One region of the Ornithinicoccus sp. genome, then DNA from elsewhere that is predicted to be linked to it. Evidence: riboswitches for the same ligand, from Rfam matches in the RefSeq annotation. Region 1 holds a riboswitch; each other region holds the start of a gene.
The links. Region 1 has a riboswitch for S-adenosylmethionine ahead of AC1QRC_RS02355 (LLM class flavin-dependent oxidoreductase). Riboswitches for the same ligand answer to the same signal wherever they lie in the genome.

Region 1 (4,471 bases):
GTCCTTCTCCCAGCTGTCCCAGAGCTGGCGCACCACCTCGATGACGTCGGCGGCCTCCTCGAACAGCGCCCGCAACGCGGCCTGGGCCTCCGGCGAGTGCAGCTGCTGCACGTCGCGGACCTCGCCGAACGGCGCCGGGCGGCGACCGAAGTGGGCGGCGTCCCCGGCGCTCGGGGAGGTCTGCACCCGCCACCCCGCCCGCCCCAGGCTGACGTGGTCCAGCGTGGCCAGGTTCTTGGAGACGTGGAACGGCTCGGTGTGCGTCGTCGTGATGGTCGGGACGATGCCGATCCGCTCGGTCCGGGTGGCGACCCAACTGGCGAGGAGCGAGGCGTCCAGCCGGCCCTGCAGCCGGCTGGGGTCCGGACCCTGCCCGCTGCCCAACGGCGTCGGGGACTGCGGGCCGAGGGAGTCCTCGATGGTCAGGAAGTCGAGCAGACCGCGCTCGGCGACCTGGGCCTGGTCGGCCCAGTAGCGGCCGCCGAAGACCTCGGTGGCGCGGGCACCGGCGCGGCGCCAGGAGGCGGGGTGCCACCCGGTGCCGTCGAGCGCCACGGCGAGGTGGAGCGGGGATTCGGGGGTAGGCAGGACAGAACTCAAGGGAAACTCCTGGAGGGAGGCTGGTCCGTCGTCGGACCGGGCTGGGCGGGGAGCGGGTCCCCGGGGCTGGTGCGGAGGCGGTGCGGGGCGCGGGTCGCTCAGCGACAACAACTGCGCGCGCGCACCGAGGGCATCTCGGGGCGCGCGGCGGTCGCGAGGAGAGTCATGCCGCGGGGGACGAACGAGGTCCGGACGTGCTGCGGGTCCGGGGTGACCGTCTTCAAGGGAGGGACCTCCGTGGGTGTCGCACTTGCCGATCGCGGTCTTGCGAACGGCCCGGTCCTCACCTGGAGCACCCCACTGCGAGAGAGGGTTGCCGCCCAGCAAGCCAGGGCTTGACGCTGGGGCTCATGACCGAGATGAACATAACACAACCTTGGTTGATCAAGTCAACTGCGTTATGCATCTCCCCGACGTGACCTCCCTCACTCCCGACCGGACGGGTGGTCTGGCGCTCCTACCCGGCACCAGACGGGTCGGCTGGCGGTCCTACCCGCCACCAGACGGGTGGTCTGGCGGTCCTACCCGCCACCAGACGGGTCGCCTGGAGATCACCCCCGCCACCCAGCCCATGGCAGGGAGCCGAGACAGTTGCGTGAGGATGCGGCAGACCGACAGCGTGCCGCCCGGCAGCGCGAGACCACCTGTCCGGCCACCCGCTAGATCGCCAGACCACCCGTCCGGCCACCCGCTAGATCGCCAGACCACCCGTCCGGTCACCCGCTAGATCGCCAGCCCGCCCGTCCGGTCGAGTTAGGGGCGGGCGTGCCAGGCGGCGGCGAGCAGCTCGAAGGAGCGGGCGCGCGCCTCGTAGTCGTGCGTGATGGTCGTGACGAGCAGCTCGTCCGCGCCGCTGGCGGCCTGGAGGACCGCGAGCTGGTCGGCAACCCGCTCGGGGCTGCCGACGAATCGCGTCCTCACCCGGTCTGCCACGAGCGCCTCCTCCTCCGCCGGCAGCGGTTCAGCCGCAGCCTCCTCCGGGGACGGGTAGGGGATCGCGCCACGGCCGGTGCGGATCGAGGCGACCCACTGGCCATAGCCGGCTGCCAGGAGCTCGGCCTCCTCGTCGGTCGGCGCGACGACGACGTCCGCCGACACCGTGACGTGCGGTGCCGCCAGGCCCACTCCGGGGACGAAGCTGTCGCGATAGTGGCTGACTGCGTCCAGGACCCCGGAGGGCGCCACGTGATAGTTCGCGCCGAAGCGCAGGCCCCGTGTGCCCGCGAGGGCCGCCGACTCGCCCTTGGAGCTCCCGAGGATCCACAGCTCGGGGTCGCTCGGGGTGTCGGCGGCGGCCTCGGGGAGAGCGAGTCCCTCGACCTCCAGGGCGCCGCCCAGGATGTCCTGGATCGCGGTGACGATCTCGGCATATCCCTCCGGCTGGGAGCCCTCGAGGTAGAGCAGGGACTGGCTGGCGCTGAACCGGGGCCCGGACAGCAACGGCCCGAGCGCCACCGGCGCCGGGATCAGCAAACCCTCGGGGGTGGTGTGCTCGGCCACCGCGGGCGGGGACGGGGGCGGACCTGCCGGCTGGCCCACCCCAGGTGCCCGCCGCACTCCCGAGCGGCCCAGACCCAGGTCGATCCGCCCCGGGAAGGCAGCGGCCAGGAGCGCGAACTCCTCGGCTATCGACAGCGCGGTGCGGTGCCCGGCGAGCACCGCACCGGACCCGAGCCGGATCCGGCTGGTGTCCCCGGCTGCGAGCGCGATGGTCAAGGCGGGTGAGGACCCGACGACGCCGGGGTTGAGGTGGTGCTCGGCGAACCAGTAGCGGTGATAGCCCGCCTCTTCCGCCCGACGCACCAGGTCGCGACTGTGGGCCAGCGCCTGTGCGGCGGTCGCACCGCTGCTGACGGGAACGAGGTCGAGGACACCCAACGGGACGGCCATCTGAGAACTCCTGGAGTGAGAGCGGCATACGTGCTTGCCGACCCGGGCGGGCCAGCCTGGTCATCACCTGGAGCACCCCGTCACCATGCGGAAGGGTTGCCGTCCGGCTCAGCCAGGGCTTGGACACCGGAACTCTCGACCGGCACCGAGGATACCGACCCGCCGAGCAGGCCCGACAACCTGCCCTCAGACCCTGATCTGGTCCAGGAACTCGTCGACGGCGTCCTCCCACCGCTCGGGAGCCTCCAGGTTGGGCAGGTGCCCGGCCCCGGTGATCCGCACGACACCCCGCCCGTCCTGCACGGCGGCGACCGCCCGCTCACACATCCGGTGGTGGTCGACGTAGTCCAGCTCGCCGACGATGCCGAGCACCGGCACCGGGATCTCGCCGAGCCGCTCCCACGAACCCGTCACGTGGGAGGGCGGCACCACCCCGGGACGGACATGGGTGGCCACGAAGTCCTGCTCCATCTGCTGCACCAGGCTGACGAAGGCCGGATCGACGTCCTCCAGCGGCCGGTCGGGGCCGATGTTGGCCCGGAGCGAGGCGGCGAGCCAGGCCGGAGCGTCCATCTCCCGCTCCGCCCGGTCCCGCTCCGCCAACAGCGCTCCTATCTCCGGGCTGTCCCAGACCGGCTCGTTGGTCCCGGCGCCGCTGATCACCAACGCCCTCACCACGTCGGGGTGCTCGAGCGCCGTATCGAGCGCGGCACTGGCACCCATGCTCACCCCGATCAGCACCGCCGGGCCGGCGCCCAGCTCCCGCACGAGCGCAGCAACGTCGTCGCACTGGCGGAACGGCGTGAAGGGCGTCGACGACTCGCCGTGCGCCCGCGCCTCGGGCACCACGGTCCGGGTCCGCCGCGACAGGTGCGCGAGCTCGCGCGTCCACATCCTGCGGTCCACGTAGCCGGCGTGCAGCAGCACGATCGGCGGTGCACCCGCGCCCGCCTCGACATACGCGATGTGGCCGCCCGGCACGTCCAGGCGCCCGGTCGTGGTCCCGGTCGGGGTCGTCGTGCTCCGGCGCGTCATGATCCATCCTTCTCTGGCTCGGTGACGCCCGCGGCCAGCCCGCGGACGAGGTGGTCGAGGACCCGGACACAAGCCTCGACGTCATCGGGATCGAGGTCGGTGGCCAGGCGGTCCAGCCGCACCAGCTCCGCGGCGTGCACGGACTCGTATGCCGTGTGGCCGGCCTCGGTGAGCACGATCAGGTGGGAGCGGCGATGGCTGGGGTTGGGCCGGGTCTCGACGTATCCGAGCCGCTTGGCCTCGTCGACCAGCGCCTGCACCCCCTGCCGCGTCACACAGAGCGACCGGGCGATCGCCGGCACCGGCTGGGGACCGTCGTCGTGCAGCCGTTCCAGGACGGCACGCATCGGGACGGTGAGGTCGGTGTCAGCGAGCCCGTCGCTCACCGCCCGGGCGGACAGTTCGTGGACGGGCCGGATCCGCCGCAGCACGTCATACAGTCGAACCCCTCGAGACATGACAAGCAGACTGTCATAACGACAAGTTGCTTGTCAAAAGACTTTCGGTGACCTACGCCAGCGCCTTGGCCTTGAGCGTGCTGAACTCCTCGTCGGTGATCGCACCCGAGTCGAGCAACGACTTGGCGGCCGCGATCTCCTGGGCGGGACCGGTGCCGACGACCCCTCGCAGGTAGGCCTCCTGTTGCTCGACGGCACGGGTGACCGCGGCATGCTGGCGCGTGGCCATGCCGTCGCCGCGCACGATCAGGTAGGCCAGTGCAGTGACAAAGGGGACGAACAGCAGGCCCAGCACCCACAGCGCCTTCTTCACCCCCGACAGCTCCCGGTCGCGGCTGATGTCGCCAATGATGTGGAACAGCACGACGATGTAGGCGAAGAAGAGAAAGAGCTCGATGATGAGCCAGAAGAAGTTCCAGACGTTCACGGGTCGTCCTTTGTCCTGGGCGGAAGAGTGGCTCAGATCCGCACTATTCCGACGGTAGACC
Region 2 (4,471 bases), 540 kb from region 1:
TCGATCGGCACGGCCACCAGGGGGTCGCTCGTCGGCTGCTCGGAGCCGCCGGCCGGCTCGAGGGTCACCCCCACCGCCACGGCACCGCCGGACTCCCCCTCCAGGACCATCTCGGTGGTGTCGGCGCCAGTGCGCGGCATCAGCCCGGCGGAGACGGCAGTGCCGTCCTCGTGGACGAACCACAGCTGGTAGTCCTGACCCTCCGGGGCCTCCTCCATGCCCTCGGCAACGAAGACGGTCGAGTCCAACGAGGCGGCCGTCACCACCGTGACGGTCACATCCCCGAGCGTCTCGGTGTGCCGCACCGCGTCCGGGGCTTCCAACACGTCCTCGGCCACGACCACCGGCGCGGGGACGTCGTTGGTCACCCACTGCGTCACCGCCACCGCGCCGACAATGACGGCTGCCGCCGCCGCGATGCCCACCCACCAGGCGCGTCGCTCGGCCGCCGCGGCCGCTTCTCCCGTGGTGGCATCCGAGTCCTCGGCGCTGCCGAGCTCACCGTCAGCGTCGTCCTCCCGGCCCCGCAGCGGGACCACGGCCGGAGGCTCCTGCGCGATCTGCTCCAGCAGCCGCGCGCGCAGTCCCGCCGGGGGCTCCTCCTCCAGCCCGACGCTCAGGTCGACCACGGGGTCGGCGAGCTCGGCGACCTCCCGCCGGCAGTCGGGGCAGGAGGCCAGGTGCTCCTCGAACTCGGCGCGTTCCCGGTCGTCGACGGCATCCAGCACATAGGCGCCCACGAGGTCGTGCACCGTCGGCTCTGCCGGGTCGGCATCGCCGTCCCGGGTCCCGCCGGGGTCTGCGCCCCGGTGCTCCTGGTCGCTCACTGTCCACCTCCCATCGTGTCCCGCATCTTGCCCAACCCGTCCCTGATCCGGGTCTTCGCCGTGCCCAACGGCACGTCGAGGCGCTCCGCGACCTCCCGGTGGGTGAGGCCCTCGAAGTACGCGAGTTCGATGGCCGCCCGCTGGGCCGGGGTGAGTTCCCCGAGCGCGTCACGCACCCGAGTCGCCTCCATTCGTTCCTCGACCGCCTCCGCGGTGACGTCGAACGGGGGCGTGGTCCGCTGTGATTCGTAGGCGTCGTCCCTCGCGGATTGGGCCACGACGGAGCGCACCCGGTCGACCGCGCGGCGGTGCGCCAGCGTCAGCAGCCAGGAGATCGCGCTGCCCCGGTCGGGGTCGAAGGAGCTCGCCGTCCGCCACACCTGTAGGAACACCTCCTGGGTGACTTCCTCGGCCTGGGACCGGTCCCGCAGGACGCGCAGCACCAGTCCGTAAACCCGGGGCGCCGTCGAGTCATAGAGGTCGGCGAAGGCCGCCTGGTCACCACGAGCCACGGCGACCAGTCGCGTCGCCAGGGCCGGGCCGTCCTGGTCACCTCGCATCGCCCCCATCCTGCCCCATGGCGGGGCCCTCGTCCGGGAGAAGGAGGGTCGGGCGGGGCACTACGGTGTGACCATGACCGGCGAGATGGACGAAGCCCTCGCCCACTACCGGTCGCTGGTGCACCGCTGGGCCGCGCCACTGCGCACCTCCGGCTGCGCGATCTGGGTGCGGGGGCGGGACCACTACCGGGTCGGCGAGGTCGTGCACCTGCGTCGGGCGACGCCCTCCCGGACCCGCCTGGCCAGCATCGTCCGGCGCAACAGCACCGAGGGATCCGACCCCGTGACGGGGCTCATCCCGGCCCTGGGCGGCGCCGTCGTGCTGGAGCCGGTCGGCACCGACATCGCGCTCCTGGCCGACCCGCTCTCGCTGGGCGGGGTGGCTGTCGTCGTGCGGTGGGACCCGACGCGGGGGGTCACCGTCACTTCGGCCGTGGACGGGGAGACCGCAGAGGAGCACGACCTGCCCGCCCAGACCGCACCCGCCGACACCGCACCCGCCGACGCCGCACGCACCCACGCGTCACCCGCCGACGCACCACCCGCCGCAGCCCCTCTGCTCGGCGCCCTGCGGGCGGCGAGCGTCGCGGCGGAGCGCGGAGATCCTGGGCCCGGACCCGGACCCCGACCTGGCGGTCGGCCTGACCGCGGCCGAGGCCCTCACCGGCATCCGGCTCCCGCTGCCGGGACCGTTCACCCTGCTCCGCGCCGTCCACCTGCGCGTGCCGGCAGGCTGACGTCAATGCATGATGACGTCGCAGCACGCTGACGCGCTGCACTCGACTCCGGTGCCGCCGAACCACCACGCCAAGCCCGCTGATCCTGCGGCCGACCAGATCTCTCGATTGACAGGACCGAAGATCCTGTGATCGACTGGCGTCACCCATCCAGAGCGGCCGAGAGACCTGGCTCGTTGACGCCGCAGCAACCACCCCCGGCGGGGCAGGTGCTCACGCCAGGATCGATGGAGGAATCGTGCAGCACCATCAGCGCCCTCGCGCGGCCCACGCCCCGCACCTGCGTCGCACCGTCGACCTGATGCGCCGGGCGGTCAGCGCCTGTCGTCCCTGACGCGCCAGACCGCCGTTCGCAGCTTCGCCACGCACCGCATCACCCTCTCGCCTGGCCCGACCCGGGCCCCCTGCACGCACCTGATTCCAGGAGTACGCCATGACCATCAGCCTGTCCCCCACCCTTGCCCGACCCCACGCCGCGCCACCAGCGGAGCCCACCCCACCGGTGGTGGACCTACGGGGCACCTTCGCGCGGGCCGCCGCCAGCGCATGGGTCGTCACCGGCTCCGGCTCCCGGGGCCCCGTCGGCTTCACCGCGATCTCCGTCGTGTCGGTGTCGCTGTCCCCGCCGCTCGTGTCGTTCAACGTCGCCAAGACCTCCTCCTCCCTCGTGACCATCGCGCAGACCCAGCGCGCAGCCCTGCACCTGCTCGGCGAGGACCAGCAGCAGCTGGCCGACCGCTTCGCCCGCGACCGCAGCAAGCGCTTCGTCGACGACGGCGCATGGTCCTACGACGACCACGGGCTGCCAGCGGTCCACGGGAGCACCGCACGACTCATCACCCGGATCCACGACCTGGTCGACGCCGGCGACAGTTTCGTCGCGATCGCCCGGGTCGAGCACGCCGTCTCCTCGGCCGGCAATCCCCTGGTGCACCACGCCGGCCGGTTCACCCCGTTGCCCACCACGATCGGAGCCTGACATGACCGACGACACGACCGACCGCCCGAGCACGGCAGCCCCCGCCGCGACAGCCCCCACCACGGGCCAGCCGGGGTCCGACCCGCTCGCCTTCGCCTACTGGGTCCCCAACGTCTCGGGTGGCCTGGTGGTCTCGACCATCGACCAGCGGACCAACCACACGCCGGACTACAACCTCGATGTGGCCCGCGCCGCCGAACGGGTCGGCTTCGACTACGCCCTGACCCAGGTGCGGTACCTGGCCTCCTACGGGGCCGACGCCCAGCACGAGTCGGTCTCCTTCTCCCTGGGGCTGCTGTCCGCCACCGAACGTCTCAAGGTCATCGCCGCGGTCCACCCGGGACAGTGGCCGCCGACCGTGCTGGCCAAGCTCGGTGCCACCGCACAGGACCTGCACGACAACAGGTTCTGCCTCAACGTCGTCTCCGGGTGGTTCAAGAAGGAGTACACGGACCTGGGCCTGCCCTGGCTGGACCACGAGGAGCGCTACCGTCGCGCCGAGGAGTTCATCGAGGTGCTGCGCGGGCTGTGGGCCGAGGACGACTTCACCTACCGCGGCGACTTCTACCGGACCCGCGACGTCACCTTCCGGCCCCAGCCGCGACTGCAGCCGGAGGTGTTCCAGGGCGGCAACTCCACCTCGGCTCGGGCCATGGCCGGCCGCCTGTCCGACTGGTACTTCATGAACGGCAACACTGTCGAGGGAGCCGCCGAGCAGATCGAGGACGTCGGTGGCCAGGCCGCCGCGCACGGTCGCAGGGTGCGCTTTGGCATCAACGGCTTCGCCGTCGTGCGGGACACCGAGGACGAGGCCCGCGGCGTCGTCGAGGAGGTCATCGCCAAGGCCGACGTCGACAAGGTCAACGACTTCGGCAACGCGGTGAAGCAGGCCGGCGCGGCCACCTCGGACAAGAAGGGGATGTGGGCCGACAGTGAGTTCAAGGACCTGGTGCAGTACAACGACGGCTTCCGCACCGGTCTGATCGGCACTCCCGCACAGGTGGCCCGGCGGATCGTGGACTACAAGCGTGCCGGGGTCGACCTGGTGCTGTTGGGCTTCCTGCACGTGCGCGAGGACGTCGAGCGATTCGGGGAGCAGGTGATCCCGCTGGTGCGGGAACTGGAGGCACAGGAGCCGTATGCCGAGGCGTCGGCGGAGCGCACCCCGGACCCCGCCCTCGTCGGCTGAGCCGGCCGGCGCGGACGCCGGGTCCTACCCGGTCCCGCCACCGGCCTCCTCCTGCCGCCCGGCGTCGCGGGCCGCCTGCTCGAGGCGTGCGACGTAGTCGGCCCACCACTGCGCGTCGCCGCCGGGGAGGTTCTCCCGGCCGGGCAGGAGGCCGACCTGCCCGTCGATCATCTCGCGCA
Region 3 (4,471 bases), 450 kb from region 1:
CCGCTGCGAGCGCCAGCATGCTGAAGACGAGGTCCAGCGAGGCGATCTCGATCAGTCCGAGGGCCAGGGCCGCCCCGACCCACCAGAGCCACTGGGTCTCGCGCAACCACTCCATCGTGCACCTCCGCCCTTTGCCCCATCGTAGGGGAAGGTGCTCGCGACCCCTATCAGAGGCCGGTCCCGCTGAACTGCAGCTCGTGTGGGGCGACCGCGGGGCGTGCCCGGCCCAGGCGTCCCCCGTCGGCAGGCGCCTGCTCGGGGGGCGCGCCGTCCCGCGTCGCGGACTGTGCCGGTGCCGAGGCACCGATTGGTCGGTCCGCGAGGGCGTCGGCGATGATCGCGAAGACCTGCTCGGTCTCGACCAGGAACCCGTCGTGCCCGTAGGGCGAGGCGATGGTGACCAGGCCCCGACAACTGGGCGCGGTGGCGATGACGGCGCCGTCCTCGGGGGTGAACAGCCGGTCGCTGTCGACCACGGCCACGGTCAGGTCGGCGGTGATGCGGCGCAGGGCGGCCGTGACCCCGCCGCGGTCCCGGCCGATGTCGTGGCCGTTCATCACCTCGGTCAGCACCAGGTAGGTGTTGGCGTCGAAGCGGCGGACCAGCTTGCGCCCGTGGTGCTCCAGGTAGGACTGCACGGCATACCGCCCGCCGTGCGACGGATCCTCGCCCTGCTGGGGGGAGGCCCCGAACCGTTCGCCCAGCTCACCCGCGCTGCGGTATGTGGCGTGGGCGATCTGGCGGGCCACCTCCAGACCGGCGCGCGGACCGGGCCCTGGGTAGTAGTCGCCGCCGACGTAGCCGGGGTCGGACCGGATCGCGTACAGCTGCGGCGTGGCCCACGCGATCTGGTCGGCCGTGGCGGCAGCGGATGTCGCGATCGGCAGGCAGCGGCGCACCCGCCCGGGGAACGTGACCGCCCACTCCAGCGCCCGCATACCGCCCATCGACCCACCGATCACGGCGGCAAAGGATCGGATCCCGAGCCGGTCGGCCAGGGCCGCCTCGGCGCGCACCTGGTCCCGGACGGTCAGCCGGGGGAAGAGCGAACCCCACGGCCGACCGTCCTGTCCCGGGGAGGAGGGCCCGGTGCTGCCTCGGCAGCCGCCGAGGACGTTCGGTGCGATCACGAAGTAGCGGTCGGTGTCGAGGGGGCGACCCGGCCCGATGAGGCCGGGCCACCACCCCGCGGTCGGGCTGTCCGGTCCGGTCTCACCCTCGACGTGGGAGTCCCCGGTGAGTGCGTGCAGCACCAGCACCGCGTTGTCGCCCGCCTCGTTCAGACGTCCCCACGACTCGTACGCGAGGCGGGCGCCCGGCAGTATCTGCCCGGACTCCAGGGTGAGGTCACCGACGACGCGGGAGCGTCGTCCGGATCCGGCGGACAGCCCGACCGGCATCAGGCCCCCTTGGCCGCCACGAAGCCGACCTCAAGGTCGGCCAGGATGTCGTCGACGTGCTCGATCCCGACGGCCAGCCGCACCAGTCCCGGGGTGACCCCGGCTGCGCGCTGGGCCTCCTCGGTGAGCTGGCGGTGGGTGGTCGAGGCGGGGTGGATCACCAGCGACCGGACATCGCCGATGTTGGCGACGTTGGAGTGCAGCTCCAGGGCGGAGACGAAGCGCTTGCCGGCCTCCAGTCCCCCCTCGATCTCGAAGGCGAGGACCGCGCCGGCGCCGCCGGGGAGGTACTTCTGGGCCAGCTCGTAGGACGGGTGGCCCGGCAGCCCGGCGTAGGACACTGACTGCACCTGCTCGTGGTCCAGCAGCCAGTTGGCCACCTGCTTGGCGTTGGCGACGTGCCGCTCGACGCGCAGCGACAGGGTCTCCAGGCCCTGGGCGATGAGGAAGGCGTTGAACGGCGAGATCGCCGGGCCGATGTCACGCAGCAGCTGTACGCGGGCCTTCAGGATGTAGGCCAGGTTGGCCCCGAGCGGGCTGCCCACGCCGAGGTCCCGGGCAAAGACCAGCCCGTGGTAGCTCTCGTCGGGGGTGTTGAATCCGGGGAACCGCTCCGGGTACTGCGCGTAGTCGAAGTTGCCGCTGTCGACGATCACGCCGCCGATGGACGTGCCGTGGCCGCCGAGGTACTTGGTGGCGGAGTGGACGACGATGTCGGCGCCATGCTCGATCGGGCGGTGCAGGAACGGGGTCGGGATGGTGTTGTCCACGATGAGCGGGACACCGACCTCGTGGGCGACCGTCGAGACGGCGACGGTGTCGAGCACCTCGCTGCTCGGGTTGGCCAGGGACTCCGCGTAGAAGGCCTTGGTGTTGTCCTGGGCTGCGGCACGCCACGACTCGGGGTCGGTCGGGTCCTCGACGAAGGTGACCTCGATGCCCAGCTTGGGCAGCGTGTGGGCGAACAGGTTCTGGGTGCCGCCGTAGAGGCTGGGCGAGGCGACCAGGTGGTCGCCGGCGGAGGCCACGTTGAGGATGGCCAGGGTGCTGGCGGCCTGCCCGGAGGCGAGCAGCAGGGCGCCGACCCCGCCCTCGAGGTCGGCAATCCGGTTCTCCACCACCTCGGAGGTCGGGTTGCCGATGCGCGTGTAGACCGGACCGAGGTCCTCGAGGTTGAAGCGGGCGGCGGCGACGTCGGCGTCGTCGAAGACGAACGAGGTCGTCTGGTAGATGGGCAGGGCCCGCGCGCCGGTGACGGCATCGGGGGTCTGCCCGGCGTGGATCTGGCGGGTGGCGAAGGACCAACTCATGGTGGGGATCTCCTGTATGTCGTGGGGAGGGTTCTGCGGGTGTGGTGCGGATGTCGCGCGAGGGCCCTGCGGGCAGGACCCCGGCGCAGGTGGGCTTCACGGGGGACGCGCGCGCCCGCCTACGGCAGGCGGCAGTGTCCGGGTGTCAGTGGCGACACATTCGACAGGTCACAGCGGCGCTCCTTCTACGGCGTCTGCTGGGCCTCTCGGGTGAGTGGCCCGCGCTTGCGGGAACGTCGTGTGACGTCCCGCCAGGTCATCACCCGGGGCACCCCACCGCGAGTGGAGGGTTGCCGCCCAGCAAGCCGGGGCTTGGTGCTGGGACTCATGACCTGTCAGAGATCTAACAGCACGCTGTGACCGAAGTCAATGCGGCTACGACCAATGCGCGGGAGGCTCTCATGAAGAATCTGCGGACATCCGCGACCTTGTGTTGTAGTACTTCGGCATAAGCCGGGCTACTAGTGTCGTTCCATGCAGCCCAGCACCGGCCGCGCCGCAGTCCTGGCCGTCGTCGTGGTCTCGCTCACAGCCTGCGCCGGGACGGACGACGACACCGCCGACGCGACCGACCCGACCTCGACCGCGGAGGCTGGGGCGACCCCGGTGGCTGGGGCGACCGCGGCGCCGCCGGGGGACGACACGTCCGGAGCCACGGACTCGGGGACGTCCCCCGGGGGCACTCCGGCGGGGGCGGGGCTGTTCCTGGTGCCGGAGGACGTCACGCACGTCACGATCACCGACTTCGACGCGATCAGGGCGCGGCTGGGCGTCCCCGACATGACCTCGGACTGGTTGATGACGGACCGGGTCGAGTTCTGGGAGCAGGTCCCGGCCAGCACCGTGCTCCTGACGGACGGGGCGCTGCGGGAGGACAACTCACTCTTCATGCTCGAGTACGGCTTCACGCAGGACGACGTCGACTGGGAGGCACGGTGGGCGGGCGAGGCGCCGGGGATGGCGCTCGGGCTGCGCCCCGACCTCGGCGTGGCGGGGGTGGAACGGGCGCTGACCGACGAGGTGGACGCGGTCGCCGGTGCCGAGCTGGTCCTGCCGGAGCGGGTGGTGGTCAGGGGTGCCGTAGGCCCGGAGGCCCTGCCCCTCGCCACCGACCCTGCCATCGGGCGGTTGGCGGATGTGGACGCCGAGTCTCTCTACCTCCGGCGGGGGTGCATCCCGTTCCATGACGCGCTCGGGGTCGACGCGACCATCGAGCACCAGGACGAGGTCACCGCGGCCCACGACGTCGAGGCACTCCTGCCGGTCGAGGCAGTGGCGGTCGCCTTCACCGGCCGGACGGCCACGTTCCGGCTCGCCTATCCCGCCGGGACGGGCGAAGAGGAGGCCAGGGCCGACCTGGCGGCCCGGTCCGCACTGGCTGCCGACTGGCCCCTCGTCGAGTCGATCACCTTCGCCGACGGCTTCGACGTGGCCCAGCCCTCCCCGGCCCGGTTCGCCGACGGGGTCGGCGAGCTGGACTACCCGGTCACGGCGCCCGGCGGCGCAGCGCACCTGTCGCTGACCGAGGTGCTGCCGGTGGGAGTCTGCAACGAGGTGCCGCCGATGCCCGAGCCGACGGGCCTGTAGGCACCCGACCTGCCGGGTCCGACCCCGTCAGTCCCGCTGGCGCCGACTGGTGAGCCCGACCAGCCCGACGAGGACGAGCAGAGCGCCCAACCCCGCGAAGGCGACGGGCACGGCATACCGCCAGTCGACCGTCACGTCGAAGAGTTGGAGGGTCAGGGCACCCCCGGCCACGGC

Region 2: it holds a riboswitch for S-adenosylmethionine, as region 1 does, so the genes downstream of both, AC1QRC_RS05155 (flavin reductase family protein) here and AC1QRC_RS02355 (LLM class flavin-dependent oxidoreductase) in region 1, are expected to answer to the same signal.
Region 3: it holds a riboswitch for S-adenosylmethionine, as region 1 does, so the genes downstream of both, AC1QRC_RS04745 (bifunctional o-acetylhomoserine/o-acetylserine sulfhydrylase) here and AC1QRC_RS02355 (LLM class flavin-dependent oxidoreductase) in region 1, are expected to answer to the same signal.

The regions. Positions count from the first base shown of each region.
Region 1 covers NZ_CM169976.1:447,343-451,813, forward strand. Annotated here, with positions in the region: gene AC1QRC_RS02350 (LLM class flavin-dependent oxidoreductase) at 1-600, opposite strand, end outside; SAM riboswitch class IV at 842-956, opposite strand; gene AC1QRC_RS02355 (LLM class flavin-dependent oxidoreductase) at 1,354-2,490, opposite strand; SAM riboswitch class IV at 2,516-2,631, opposite strand; gene AC1QRC_RS02360 (alpha/beta fold hydrolase) at 2,677-3,525, opposite strand; gene AC1QRC_RS02365 (MarR family winged helix-turn-helix transcriptional regulator) at 3,522-3,983, opposite strand; gene AC1QRC_RS02370 (SHOCT domain-containing protein) at 4,036-4,410, opposite strand.
Region 2 covers NZ_CM169976.1:983,901-988,371, reverse strand. Annotated here, with positions in the region: gene AC1QRC_RS05170 (anti-sigma factor) at 1-827, opposite strand, end outside; gene sigK (ECF RNA polymerase sigma factor SigK) at 824-1,387, opposite strand; gene AC1QRC_RS05160 (hypothetical protein) at 1,461-2,156, shown strand; SAM riboswitch class I at 2,268-2,358, shown strand; gene AC1QRC_RS05155 (flavin reductase family protein) at 2,558-3,103, shown strand; gene sfnG (dimethylsulfone monooxygenase SfnG) at 3,105-4,292, shown strand; gene AC1QRC_RS05145 (DinB family protein) at 4,317-4,471, opposite strand, start outside.
Region 3 covers NZ_CM169976.1:897,405-901,875, forward strand. Annotated here, with positions in the region: gene AC1QRC_RS04735 (NfeD family protein) at 1-115, opposite strand, end outside; gene metX (homoserine O-acetyltransferase MetX) at 168-1,400, opposite strand; gene AC1QRC_RS04745 (bifunctional o-acetylhomoserine/o-acetylserine sulfhydrylase) at 1,400-2,710, opposite strand; SAM riboswitch class IV at 2,927-3,043, opposite strand; gene AC1QRC_RS04750 (hypothetical protein) at 3,185-4,297, shown strand; gene AC1QRC_RS04755 (hypothetical protein) at 4,325-4,471, opposite strand, start outside.